Methylobacterium mesophilicum SR1.6/6: one gene and its partner. Each later gene encodes a partner of the first gene's protein in a complex. Links are inferred from orthologs where the notes say so. Each region holds a gene or a part of one and is shown on either strand. Other genes may lie near its edges. The genes, in order: trxA and trxB.

Region 1 (6,078 bases):
CTTCGAGCGGCCGCCGCGGATCCTGATCTGCGGGTCGCTCTACTTGGCCGGGCTAGTCCTGGCGGCCAACGACACACCGCCCGTCTGAGTCGTCGCGGTCCGGCTGTGCCGGAAACGGCGGCCGCAATCGCATGGAATGTCTCTGGACATCCCGCAAGCTTTGATCGTCAGGCGCGGAAAGTCGTCGATTCGCCGCATTCGACCGGATCGACGTCCCGTCACGGCTACGCTTTCCCTCGGCTGTGGCAGCTAAGCTACATCCATCGCGGGCCCGATCGCCTAACGTCCACGGCGATCGGGCTAATGCTGGGGATCACAGTAATGAAGAAGCTTATCACCTCTCTCGCGGCGTTCACGGCGCTGACGGCCGCCGCTTCGGCCGCCGACCTGCCGCGCCGCGCCGCTCCGCCGCCGGTGTTCACCCCGGTTCCGGTGTTCACCTGGACGGGCGCCTACTTCGGTATCAACGCCGGTTACGGCTTCGATGCCAGCAACAACACGGCCAACGGCTTCACGCAGATCCCGGGTGCCAACCCGGTCGCGATCACGCCCGGTGGCGCGCTGTTCGTCCCGCCGATCCTGACCCCCGGCTCCTCGCTGACCTACGGTCGTAACCAGAACGAAGGCTTCACCGGCGGTGGCCAGATCGGCTACAACTGGCAGCTGACCCCGGGTCAGGGCGTGGTGTTCGGCGTCGAGGCCGACGCTCAGTACCTCGACTTCGGCAACCGTCGCGGCAGCTATGTCCTGGCGGGCGCGCCCGGCGCTGGCTTCGGCAACTTCGTGCCGGCCAACGGCCTGCTCAGCACGCTCGACTTCTTCGGCACGGTCCGTGGCCGCCTCGGCTACGCCTTCGACCGCGTGCTGTTCTACGGCACCGGCGGCTTCGCCTACGCCACCGGCGATCAGGGCGCGCGCGTCGCGTTCCAGAACTTCGCCGGCAGCCGCAGCGACTTCGTCACCGGCTGGACGGTCGGCGGCGGTATCGAGTACGCCCTGCCCACCGACTCGTTCCTGAACTTCTTCCGCTCTTCGGCCGTGACGCTGAAGGTGGAAGGCCTGTACGTGAACCTCGATCAGGGCCGCAACACGGGTCTCCCGCTGGTGGGTGGCTACATCACCCCCGCCGGGCTGGTGCCGGTGTTCAACAACGTGCCGGTGCGCAACAACGCCGAGTTCGCCGTCGTCCGCGCCGGCCTGAACTACAAGTTCGGCTCGTACTGAGACCGGACGGAAGGTCCCGGGCATAAGCCCCGGGACTTGATAACAAAAGGGTCTCGAAACCAAGAAAGCCCGGCCTCGCGGCCGGGCTTTCCTTTTGTCGACCGATCTCCGGGATCAGGCCGTCTGCGCACCGATCCAGCGGGACAGGTCACCCTTCGGGGCAGCACCGACCTTCTGATCGACCCGCTCGCCGTTCTTGAACAGCAGCAGCGTCGGAATCGACCGGATGCCGTACTGGGCGGCGATCTGCGGGTTCTCGTCGACATTCACCTTGGCGATCTTCACCTTGCCTTGAAGATCCGTGGCGATCTCCTCGAGCGCCGGGCCGATCTGGCGACAGGGGCCGCACCACTCCGCCCAGAAATCCACCACGACGGGCTCGGCGGACTTGAGAACGTCCTGCTCGAAGCTCGCGTCGGTCACTTTCACCGTCGCCATCACGTCACCTTTCGGTCTGCGCCACCCATCGGGCGGCGTCGAGCGGGCAGGGGCCCGCGCGGTCCGGTCAGAATTGGCGACGGGTCCGCGTGGGGTCAAGAAGTCGCGACACCCCAGCGGGCGCTGTGGTGGGGATGTGCCCCGCGCATGTGCGCTGGCGCATACCCGGGCGCTCCGATCCGGCAACCCGAGCCGTCGCCGAGGCGTCAGGCCGCAATCCCGGCTTGGTCCAGGGCGGTCGCGATGTCCTCGGCGCTCAAGGCGCGGATCACCGGGCCCGAGGTCCAGATGAGCATCGGCCGAATCGTCCGGCCGGGGTAGATCTGGCCGAGCAGCCGGGCATAGACGGCGATCTGGCCGGCCTCGGCGGGGGGCAGGGGCGCGTCCGGATCCGGCGGCCGCCCGGTCTTGAAGTCGGCGATCCGCACGGTGTCGGTCGTCACGGCCAACCGGTCGACGCGACCCTGGACAGCCCTCTCCGCGCCGCCGACCTGCACCCGCCCTGACAGGTTCACCTCCGCCCGGGCATCCGGCGCGAAGAGGGGTGCGAGGTCCGGATCGTCGATGATGCGCAGGACCGATCGCACGAGCCCGTAGAAGGCCGGGCGGGGCAGGCCGGGCGCCCGAGCCTGCACGAAGGCCAGTCCCGCGGCCTCGCGGCGCGCCGGCTCGACCCGCGGCAGGTGCTGGAGAAGGGCGTGGATCAGGATACCGCGGCGCCGCGCCTGGGCATCCGCGAGGCGCGGCGGCGGCACCCGTGCGCCATCCGCCGCCTGGAGAGCGCTGGATGGATTGAGCGCCTGCACCTGCGGCTCGGCCGGGACCGGGTCGCGCAGCCAGTCAGGCTCCGACGCCGGCGGATCCGCGGGCCTCGGTGTCTCCGGCGCGCGGCGAGCCTCGGAGCCGTCCTGCCAGACGGTGGCCGTCCCGTAGGACAGCTCGATCGTCTCGCCCGCGCCGAGCACGGCTTCGAGGCCGGCGCGCACCATCCGGCACCATGCCGCCTCGGTCTCGCGTTCGTGCCCGCGGAAGGGCGCGACGATCAGCCGGTCGGCGGCCCGGGTCATGGCCACGTAGAGGAGGCGGTTGTGCTCCTGCCGCGCCTGGGCGAGCAGGGCCGCGCGGGCGGTTTCCGTGGCCGCGCAATCCTGCAGCTTCCCGCTCGACCAGACGGGTGGGAGGGCGCCTCCGGTCGCCGCCAGCGGCAGCAGTGGCGGGTCGTTTCGGCCGAGCGGTTCGCAGCCGTCGAGGATCACCACCACCGGCGCTTCCAGGCCCTTGGCGCCGTGCACCGTCATGACCCGAACCTCGTCACGGCCCGATTCGAGGTCGCGCTTGACCGTGTGCCCGGCCTCGGCGCCGACATAGCGGGCCAGGAATCCGCCCAGCGACGGGGCGTCCTCGGCCGATTCGGCCTGCGCGGCGGCGGCGAGGAAGACGTCGATCGCGTCGCCCGCCTCGCCGCCGAGCCGCGCGACCAGCTTGGCGCGGCCCTCCTGCGGGCCGAGGAGCCGGGCGTAGAACCCGAACGGGCCGTGGCGGCCCGCGAGCGCGATCCATCCCGCGAGTGCCGCGAGGCCGCGGATCGCCGTCGCATCGCCCGCCGCGGCGTGGCGGTGCAGGGCGTCCTCCAGCGTCTCCGACAGGTCCCGACGGGCGGCGATCCGCACCAGATCCTCGTCGGTGAACCCGACCAGGGGCGTCTTGAGCGCCGTGGCGAGGGTCAGGTCGTCGGCCGGGAGGAGCCCGGCCCGCCCGGCCGCCACGAGATCGGCCACCGCGATATGGGCCGAGACCTCAAGCCGGTCCTGGCCGGCCACCGGCACCCCGAGGCTCTTGAGGGCGCGGATCACCTCCTCGAAGGCCGGGCCGCGCTTGCGGACCAGGATCAGCACGTCCCCGGGGCGCCAGATCCGGCCTGCCGCGTCGCCCCGTGTGGTCCAGCTCCGCACCGCCTGCGCGACGCGGCGGGCGGTCACGATCGCGGGGGCGCTGGTCTCGGGCGCGTCGACCGGTGCCGTCCAGGCATCGGGCTCGGCCGCCGGCTCGGGCTCGGTGATCGGCCACAGCTCCACCGCGCCGGGCACGTCCGGCCGCGCGCTCGCGTGGACGGTCCGGCGCACCGTGTCCTCGAAGGACAGGCCCTCGTTGTGCGCGTCGAGGGCGAACACGGCATCGACGGCGCGCAGCACCAGGCTGGTCGAGCGGAACGACAGGGTGAGCGGCACGTCCTCGAAGGTGAGGCCCGCCGCCCGCGACTCCGCGATCCAGGAAGCCCGCGTCAGGGCGAATTCCCGCGGCTCGGCGCCCTGGAAGCCGTAGATCGACTGCTTCGGATCACCCACGGCGAAGCGCGTGCGATGGCCTGCGCGCGCGCCCTCGCCGGCGGCGAATTCCTGGGTGATCGCCCGCAGGATCGCCCATTGCTCGGGGTTGGTATCCTGCGCCTCGTCCACCAAGACGTGATCGATGCCGCGGTCGAGCTTGTACAGGACCCAGCCGGCGCCGACCCGGCCGAGCAGGTCCAGGGCCTTGTGGATCAGGTCGTCGAAGTCGAGGGCGCCGAGCCGCGCCTTCTGCGCCTCGACCCGGCGGTGGATTTCGGCGGCGATCTGGAACAGGGCCTGGGTGCGGGCGTGGGCGCGGGCGGCGCGCAGGCGGTCGAAGAGAGGGTCCAGGCGGTCGCGCTCGGCGATCAGGGCGTCCTTCACCGCAGCCGGGACGCTCTTGGTGCCGAGGCTGGAATCGGCCTTGGGCTCGTCCTTGAGGGTGAAGAACACGGCGCGGTAGAGCGAAAGCGCCTCCGCCCGGTCCGGCTGGTCCTCGGAGCGGGCCCGCTCGGCCTCGGCGGCCGCCAGCGCGTCGGCGAGCTTCTCGTCGTTGGCCTTGCCGGTGCGCAGGGCCTGGACCACGGCGGCCCGATCCTCCGGTGCGAGGCCGGGGCCGCCCTCCAGGATCGCCGCCTCGATCCGCTCGGCGCTCTCCTCGGCGGCGAGCCCCAGCGCGCCGTGCAGGCGCGCGAAGGCGCGCTCCAGGCCTGCCGTATCGCCGATGAGGCTGCGCGCCCGCATCGCGGAGCGGATCGCCGCCCGGAGCGTGTCGCCCGTCGCCTCGGGGGCGACGCGGGCGAGGGCCGCGCTCAGCGGCGTGTCGCCGTTCGAGACCGCGTCGGCCAGCACGTTGGCCATCTCGATGTCGAAGATCTCCCGGGCCTTCGCCTCGTCGAGCACCACGAATCGGGCCGGGACGTTCGCCTCGAACGGGAACATATGGAGCAGCCGCTCGCACAGGGCGTGCAGGGTCTCGATCTTGAGGCCGCCCGGCGTCTCCACCGCCCGGGCAAAGAGGCGCCGGGCCATGCGCAGGCGCTCCGGCCCAGCCTGCTCGCCGGTGAGTTCAGCAAGTTCGGCCGCCAGGGCGTCGTCGTCCAGCGTCACCCAGCGCCCGAGCAGGCGGAACACGCGGATCGCCATGTTGGCGGCCGCCGCCTTGGTGAAGGTCAGGCAGAGGATCCGGCCGGGCGGGGCGCCGTCGAGGAGCAGCCGCACCACCCGGTCGGTGAGCACCTTGGTCTTGCCCGCGCCGGCATTGGCGGAGACCCAGGCCGAGGCCCGCGGATCGGCCGCCCGGCGCTGGTTCGCCCGGGTGAGGTCGTCGACGACGAAGGGTTTGACGGCGTGCGTGCTGGCGCTGCTCAACGGTCCGGTCCGGCTCGGCTGGCGCCACGTTCTACAACAGAAACGCGTGCGCGGGGCCGCCAAGGCGTCACACCGGGCGTTGCGGGATTGCCCCCGGCGCGGCGGCGCCGCATGGATGCGGGGACAACCTGCGCGAAGCAAGACACGCCCGTGACTCAGCCGACATCCGAGCCGGCCCGCCCGCCGATCCGCTTCCGCGGCCGCTCCTTCATGGCCACCGTCCTGGCGCCCGTGCCACCGGTGGCGGACTGGCTGGGCGACCTCGACGCCCTCAACCGGCGAGCGCCCAATTTCTTCGCCGGACGCCCGGTGATCCTCGACCTCGCGGGCCTCCGGCTCGGCCGCGAGGATCTCGACGGGCTGCTCGTGGAACTGACGGCCCGCAACATCGCCATCCTGGGCATCGAGGGCGCGCCGCCCGCGCTCCTGGGCGACGGCCTGCCGCCGGCCCTGTCGGGCGGACGCCCGGCCGGCGAGGTCGCGGTCTCCGGCGAGCCCGCGCCGGCCGAGCCGCAACCGAAGGAGGCCGTCCGCTCGCTGATCCTCGACGCGCCGGTGCGATCGGGCCAGACGGTGCTCCATCTCGAGGGCGACGTGACCGTCCTGGGCGCCGTTGCCTCGGGCGCCGAGGTGATCGCGGGAGGCTCGATCCACGTCTACGGCGCGCTGCGCGGCCGCGCGATCGCCGGCGCCGCGGGCAATCCGGCGGCGCGGATCT
Region 2 (6,306 bases), 960 kb from region 1 along the record:
CATGGCGCTGGCGCTCAACGTCGTCGGCCTGATGAACGTGCAGTACGCCATCAAGGACGGCACGATCTACGTGCTGGAGGTGAACCCCCGCGCCTCACGCACGGTGCCGTTCGTCGCCAAGGTCATCGGCGAGCCGATCGCCAAGATCGCCGCGCGGGTCATGGCGGGCGAGGCGCTCGCCGCCTTCGGCCTGAAGCCCAAGACCCTGCCGCACATCGCCGTGAAGGAGGCGGTCTTCCCCTTCGCGCGGTTCCCTGGCGTCGACGTGCTGCTCGGTCCGGAGATGCGCTCCACCGGCGAGGTCATCGGGCTCGACGCGAGCTTCGGCGTGGCCTTCGCCAAGAGCCAGCTCGGCTCGGGGACGCAGGTGCCGAAGGCGGGCTCGGTATTCGTCTCCGTGCGGGACGCCGACAAGGCCCGCATCCTGCCGACCATGAAGCTCCTGTTCGATCTCGGCTTCACGATCCTGGCAACCGGCGGGACGCAGCGATTCCTGGTCGACAGCGGCGTCCCGGCGGAGCAAATCAACAAGGTTCTCGAGGGCCGGCCGCATGTGGTCGACGCCATCAAGAACGGCGGCATCCACCTCGTCCTAAACACCACGGAAGGTGCGGGCGCACTCTCGGACTCGCGCTCGCTCCGGCGCGCGGCCCTCTTGCATAAGGTGCCGTATTACACCACTCTAGCCGGCGCGGTGGCCGCGGCCGAGGGGATCAAGGCCTATCTAGAAGGCGATCTCAAGGTCCGTGCCTTGCAGGAATACTTTGCGGCCTGAACCTCAGGGTCCCGCTGACTTTATCTCGTGGCCCGGGGAGAGTGCTGCACTCTCGGCCGGGCCTCTTCATTGTGGCGCGAGACGATGACGATAGACAAGGTTCCGATCACGGTGCGCGGCTTCGCAGCCCTCGAAGAGGAGCTGAAGCATCGCCAGCAGGTGGAGCGCCAGCGCATCATCCAGGCGATCGCGGAGGCCCGCGCCCTCGGCGACCTGTCGGAGAACGCCGAGTATCACGCCGCCAAGGAGGCGCAGTCCCACAACGAGGGCCGCGTCATGGAGCTGGAGAGCATGATCGCGCGCGCCGAGATCATCGACGTCACGAAGCTCTCGGGCAACAAGATCAAGTTCGGCGCCACCGTGAAGCTCGTCGACGAGGACACGGAGGAGGAGAAGACCTACCAGATCGTCGGTGAGCCCGAGGCCGACGTACGCTCAGGTCGCGTGTCCATCACCTCGCCCATCGCCCGCGCCCTGATCGGAAAGGGCGTCGGCGACACCGTCGAGGTCACCACGCCGGGTGGCGGCAAGTCCTACGAGGTCGTCGCAGTCCAATACGGCGGCTGAGTGATGCGCCTGCGGATCATGGGCCGGTTCGCCGGCCTGCTGTTCGGTGTCGCCGCGGGATCCGCGGGGGCGAGCGACTTCCCCCCGACGCCGGTCTTCTCCGACGTCCGGGTCGACGTGCGACCGCTCCTCGACAAGGGCGCGGGTCTGCAGGCCGACGCGCTGGCCGGCGACCTGACCGAGGCCCTGCGGAAGAGCTTCGCCGGTCGGATCGGCGGCCGCGGGCCACAGCTCGTGGTCGTGGTGACGAGCCTGTCGCTGCGGCCCTATGCCGGCGGCGGCGCCGTGCGGGGCTTCGGCGGCAATCTCCAGACCGATTACCTGGAGGGCGAGGCGCTGCTCGTCGGACCCAAGGGGCAGGTGCTCGGACGCCATCCGCAGATGACCGCGACGCCGTCGAGCTACGGGGGCGCGTGGTACGATCCGCAGTTCGAGGGCCGGCGGCTCGCCGCCATCGCCGACATCTACGCACAGTGGCTCGCCCGGGATCTGCCGCGCGAATAGAAGTGCGTCGCCGCCGGAGATCCTCTAGGTCGAAGGAAACGCGACGGTCCGGCGGCGCGGGAAGCTTCCGAAGGAGGGTTCCATCCCAACACCCTCATCCCGAGGTGCCGGAGCGCAGCCGAGGTCTCGAAGGAGCCCTTCAGGAATCGCAGGTACCTTCGGAGAGCGCGTTGGAGGCCCGCTGGCGCGGGCACCTCAGGATGAGGAAAAGGGATTGGGATCGGCCGTCCTGTTCACGTGCCTAACATCGGCCGATCGAGCGTCAGAGGACGGTCGCGGCTGCCTGGTCCGGCACGGCAGCGGGTTTCTTGAGCGAGGCGCATGGCAAGCATCGACGTGACGGACGCGAAAACAGGTGCGCGCACTCGCCCGGACGCGCGATCCGAACTCCTTCCCGAACTCTCTCGCGCCCGTACCTGGATCGTCACCGACGGCAAGGCGGGCGATGAGAACCAATGCGTCGGCATCGCCGAGACGCTCGGCCTCGCCTTCGAGATCCGGCAGGTGCCCCCGTCCGGCCCCTTCGGCTGGATGGCCCCCTGGGGCCCGATCGACCCGCGCGAGGGTCCGCGCCGCCGCGATGGCGCCCTGGCCGGCCCCTATCCGGACATCCTGATCGCTTCGGGTCGCCGGGCCGTGCCCTATCTTCGGGCCGTCCGGCGCGCCACCGGCGGCCGGACCTTCACGGCGTTCCTGAAGGATCCGCGGACCGGCGAAGACAGCGCCGACTTCATCTGGGTGCCGGACTACGACGATCTGCGCGGCACCAACGTGTTCACGACGCTGACGGCGCCGCATCTCGTCACGGCGGCCCGCCTCGCCGAAGCCCGGGCCCGTCCCGACCCGCGACTCGCGCGACTCGATGGGCCGCGGGTGGCGGTGCTGGTCGGCGGCGACAGCCGGCATCTGAGCTACCGCAAGACCGACATGATCCGCCTCGTCGAGGATCTGCGCGGCCTGGTCGATCAGGGCTGCCGGCTCATGGTGACGATCTCTCGCCGGACGCCCAACCCCCTCCGCGACGCCGTGAAGGCTCTCGCCGCGGAGACCGGCGGCTTCCTCTGGGACGGCACCGGCGAGAACCCCTACGTCGCCATGCTGGCGCTCGCCGAGGCGATCGTCGTGACTTCCGATTCGGCCAACATGGTCAGCGAGGCGGTCGCGACCGGCGCGCCTGTGCTGCTGTTCGACCTGCCGCGTACCTATATCCGGCATCGGCGGATGTTCGCCGGACTGGCGATCGCCGGGGCCCTGCGGCCGTTCACCGGTCAGTTGGTGGATCTGACGTACAAGCCGATCGACGCCACGCCGGTGATCGCGCAGGCGCTCGCGGATGCCTATGATGCGCGCCGCGCCGCCGGACCGGCCTGAGGAGACCGAGACAGATGGCCCATACCCACGCCAAGCTCGTGATCGTCGGCTCGGGGCCCGCGGGCTACACGGCGGCGATCTACGCGGCCCGCGCCATGGTCGAGCCGCTATTGATCTCCGGATTCCAGCCGGGCGGTCAGTTGATGATCACCACCGACGTGGAAAATTATCCGGGCTTCGCCGAGGCGATCCAGGGCCCGTGGCTGATGGAGCAGATGCGTCTTCAGGCCGAGCATGTCGGCACCCGCATCGTGTCCGAGTACATCACCGAAGTCGATCTCAAGCAGCGCCCGTTCCGTCTTGAGGCCGATTCCGGCGAGACCTATTCCTGCGACGCGCTGATCATCGCCACCGGTGCCCAGGCGAAGTGGCTTGGCATTCCCTCCGAGGCGGCGTTCCAGGGCGGCGGCGTCTCGGCCTGCGCGACCTGCGACGGATTCTTCTTCCGCGGCAAGGAGGTGGTCGTGGTCGGCGGCGGCAACACCGCCGTCGAGGAGGCTTTGTATCTCGCCAACATCGCCAGCAAGGTCACGGTGGTCCACCGCCGCGACAGCTTCCGCGCCGAGCGGATCCTGCAGGAGCGCCTGTTCAAGCACCCCGACGTCGAAGTGCTGTGGCACCGCGAGATCGCCGAGATCTGCGGCGTGCAGAAGCCGGCGCCGAACGTCACCCACGTTCGCCTCAAGGACCCTCGCTCGGGCGAAATCAGCGAAGTGAAGGCAGACGGCGTGTTCGTGGCGATTGGCCATCAGCCGGCGACTGCGATCTTCGAGGGGCAGCTGCCCATGCGCCATGGCGGCTACCTCACCGTCAAGCCCGGCACCACTGAGACCGAGATTCCCGGCGTCTTCGCGGCCGGCGACGTGACCGACGACGTCTACCGGCAGGCAATCACCGCCGCCGGCATGGGCTGCATGGCAGCTCTGGAAGCCGAGAAGTTCCTGGCCAACTTGGAGATCGGCGAGGATCCGGTTCAAGCCGCCGCCGCTGAGTAGAGGCTGGCGCGCCCGACACAACCGGTACTGGTGCACCGGTATTTCAAGAAATTCCCAACTCGCGCTTGCGCCGGACCATGCGCCGTGTGCATAGGGGTGCCGACTGTGCCGGGATGCAGTACCTGCATACCCGCACGGTGCCGCGAGCGGTCATCCCGCGTCGGCGCCGTGCCGTTTGCCCGGTGATCCGCCCGATGCACCGCCTGCCCGTGTCCCGGGTGCGGGTGTCGGGCTCGCGCTGGAAGGGGTTCTGGCCTTGGATTGGGATAAGATCCGGATCTTCCTGAACGTCGCCGAGGCGGGCAGCTTCACGAAGGCCGGCGACGATATCGGCCTTAGCCAGTCCGCCGTGAGCCGTCAGATCAGCGCCCTCGAGCGCGAGCTGAAGGCCCCGCTGTTCCACCGTCACGCCCGCGGCCTGCTCCTCACCGAGCAGGGCGATCTGCTATTCCGGGCGGCGCGGGACATGAAGCTGCGCCTCGAGAATACCCGGGCCCGGTTGGTTGAGACCTCCGAGCGCCCGACCGGCGACCTCAAGGTCACGACGACCGTCGGGCTCGGCACGTCCTGGCTTTCGCAGCGGGTGGGCGAGTTCCTCGATCTCTATCCGGACGTGCGCATCGAACTGATCCTCACCAACGAGGAGCTTGACCTCGCCATGCGCGAGGCCGACGTGGCGATCCGCATGCGCCGGCCGGCCCAGCCGGACCTGATCCAGCGCCGGCTGTTCACCGTGCATTATCACGCCTTCGCCAGCCAGGATTACGTCAAGCGCTTCGGCGAGCCCAAGACCATCGAGGATCTTGACGACCACCGCCTCGTGTCCTTCGGCGGCAACGAGCCGTCCTACCTGCTGGCTGCCCACTGGCTGGCCGATGCGGGCCGGGATGGCCGGGAGCGGCGCCACGTCCACCTGACGGTGAACAACATCGGCGCGCTGCAGCGGGCCATGGAGGCGGGCGCCGGGATCGGCATTCTGCCCGACTATGCGGTCGATGGAGACCAGCAGCTCGTTCAGGTCCTGCGCGAGACCGAGATGCCGAGCCTGGAGAGCTACCTCGTCTACGCCGAGGAGATGCGCTCCGTCGCCCGGGTCCAGGCGTTCCGCGACTTCCTCGTCTCCAAGGCGCAACGCTGGACCTACTGAAACCCCGCCGCGCCGCTCCTCTCTATTCCCGGTGATTCCGGGGCGTCGCCGTTCTCGCGAGCGGCCCGAACCAGTCCAGCGTCGCGCCACACCTGCAGGTGTGGCGCGACGCTGGGTTATTTGGCTGCCCGCGCGATGATACCGAGGGATGCCCCGACCGAGGCCTGATCAAACGAACAGCCGCTCGCCCTCCAGGCCCTTATAGAGCCCGGCGACCTGCTCACCGTAGCCGTTGTAGATCAGCGTCGGCACGCGCTGGTCGGTGCCGAGGACGCGCTCGGTCGCCTGGCTCCAGCGCGGATGCGGCACGGCCGGGTTCACGTTGGCCCAGAAGCCGTACTCGGACGCCTGCAGCCCTTCCCAGAAGGTCTTCGGGCGGTCAGCCGTGAACGACAGCTTGACGATGGATTTCGCGGACTTGAAGCCGTACTTCCACGGCACCGCGATGCGAATCGGCGCGCCGAACTGGTTGGGCAGCGGCTTGCCGTACACGCCCGTGACCACGAACGCGAGATCGTTGCCGGCCTCGGCGAGCGTCAGACCCTCCGTGTAGGGCCAGGGATAGAAGAAGGCCCGCTGACCCGGAGCCATGGCCTTGTCCATGAAGGTCTCGAAGCGGATGTACTTCGCGCCGGAGGCAGGCTTCGCCAGCGCCACGAGCTTGGCCAGCGGGAAGCCGGTCCACGGCACCGCCATGGACCACGCCTCGACGCAGCGATGGCGGTAGAGCCGCTCCTCCAGGCCGACCTTCCGGATCAGGTCGTCGACGCCGATCTCGAACGGCTTCTCCACGAGGCCGTCGATCTTCAGGGTCCAGGGCTGTGTCTTCAGCGCGTTCGCCGCGGGCAGGACGGTCTTCGACGTGCCAAACTCGTAGAAGTTGTTGTAGTCGGCGCTGAACCGTTCGGGCGTGACCGGACGGTCCAGAGTGTAGGCGGGGTTCTGCG

Evidence for each region.
Region 2: the proteins of trxA (region 1) and trxB are in contact, whole or in part, in a crystal structure (PDB 1F6M), measured with the Escherichia coli proteins. The link is inferred for Methylobacterium mesophilicum SR1.6/6 from one-to-one orthologs.

What each region holds. Positions count from the first base shown.
Region 1 is NZ_CP043538.1:2,528,265-2,534,342, reverse strand. Bases 1-2,715 are described here. They hold trxA (thioredoxin), read right to left. Parts: upstream 1,663-2,715; coding sequence 1,339-1,662; downstream 1-1,338. Other genes in these bases: addA (double-strand break repair helicase AddA), read right to left, coding at 1,869-2,715; MMSR116_RS12045 (outer membrane protein), read left to right, coding at 322-1,224; MMSR116_RS12050 (bifunctional folylpolyglutamate synthase/dihydrofolate synthase), read left to right, coding at 1-88. In the rest of the region: more of addA, read right to left, coding at 2,716-5,360; septum site-determining protein MinC, read left to right, coding at 5,472-6,078. UniProt on the Escherichia coli protein: Participates in various redox reactions through the reversible oxidation of its active center dithiol to a disulfide and catalyzes dithiol-disulfide exchange reactions.
Region 2 is NZ_CP043538.1:3,489,035-3,495,340, reverse strand. What follows is about bases 2,279-5,221. They hold trxB (thioredoxin-disulfide reductase), read left to right. Parts: upstream 2,279-3,231; coding sequence 3,232-4,212; downstream 4,213-5,221. Other genes in these bases: MMSR116_RS16645 (LysR family transcriptional regulator), read left to right, coding at 4,469-5,221; MMSR116_RS16655 (mitochondrial fission ELM1 family protein), read left to right, coding at 2,279-3,217. Also shown: carB (carbamoyl-phosphate synthase large subunit), read left to right, coding at 1-775; transcription elongation factor GreA, read left to right, coding at 866-1,342; MMSR116_RS16660 (hypothetical protein), read left to right, coding at 1,346-1,846; more of MMSR116_RS16655, read left to right, coding at 2,168-2,278; more of MMSR116_RS16645, read left to right, coding at 5,222-5,359; protein-methionine-sulfoxide reductase catalytic subunit MsrP, read right to left, coding at 5,528-6,306.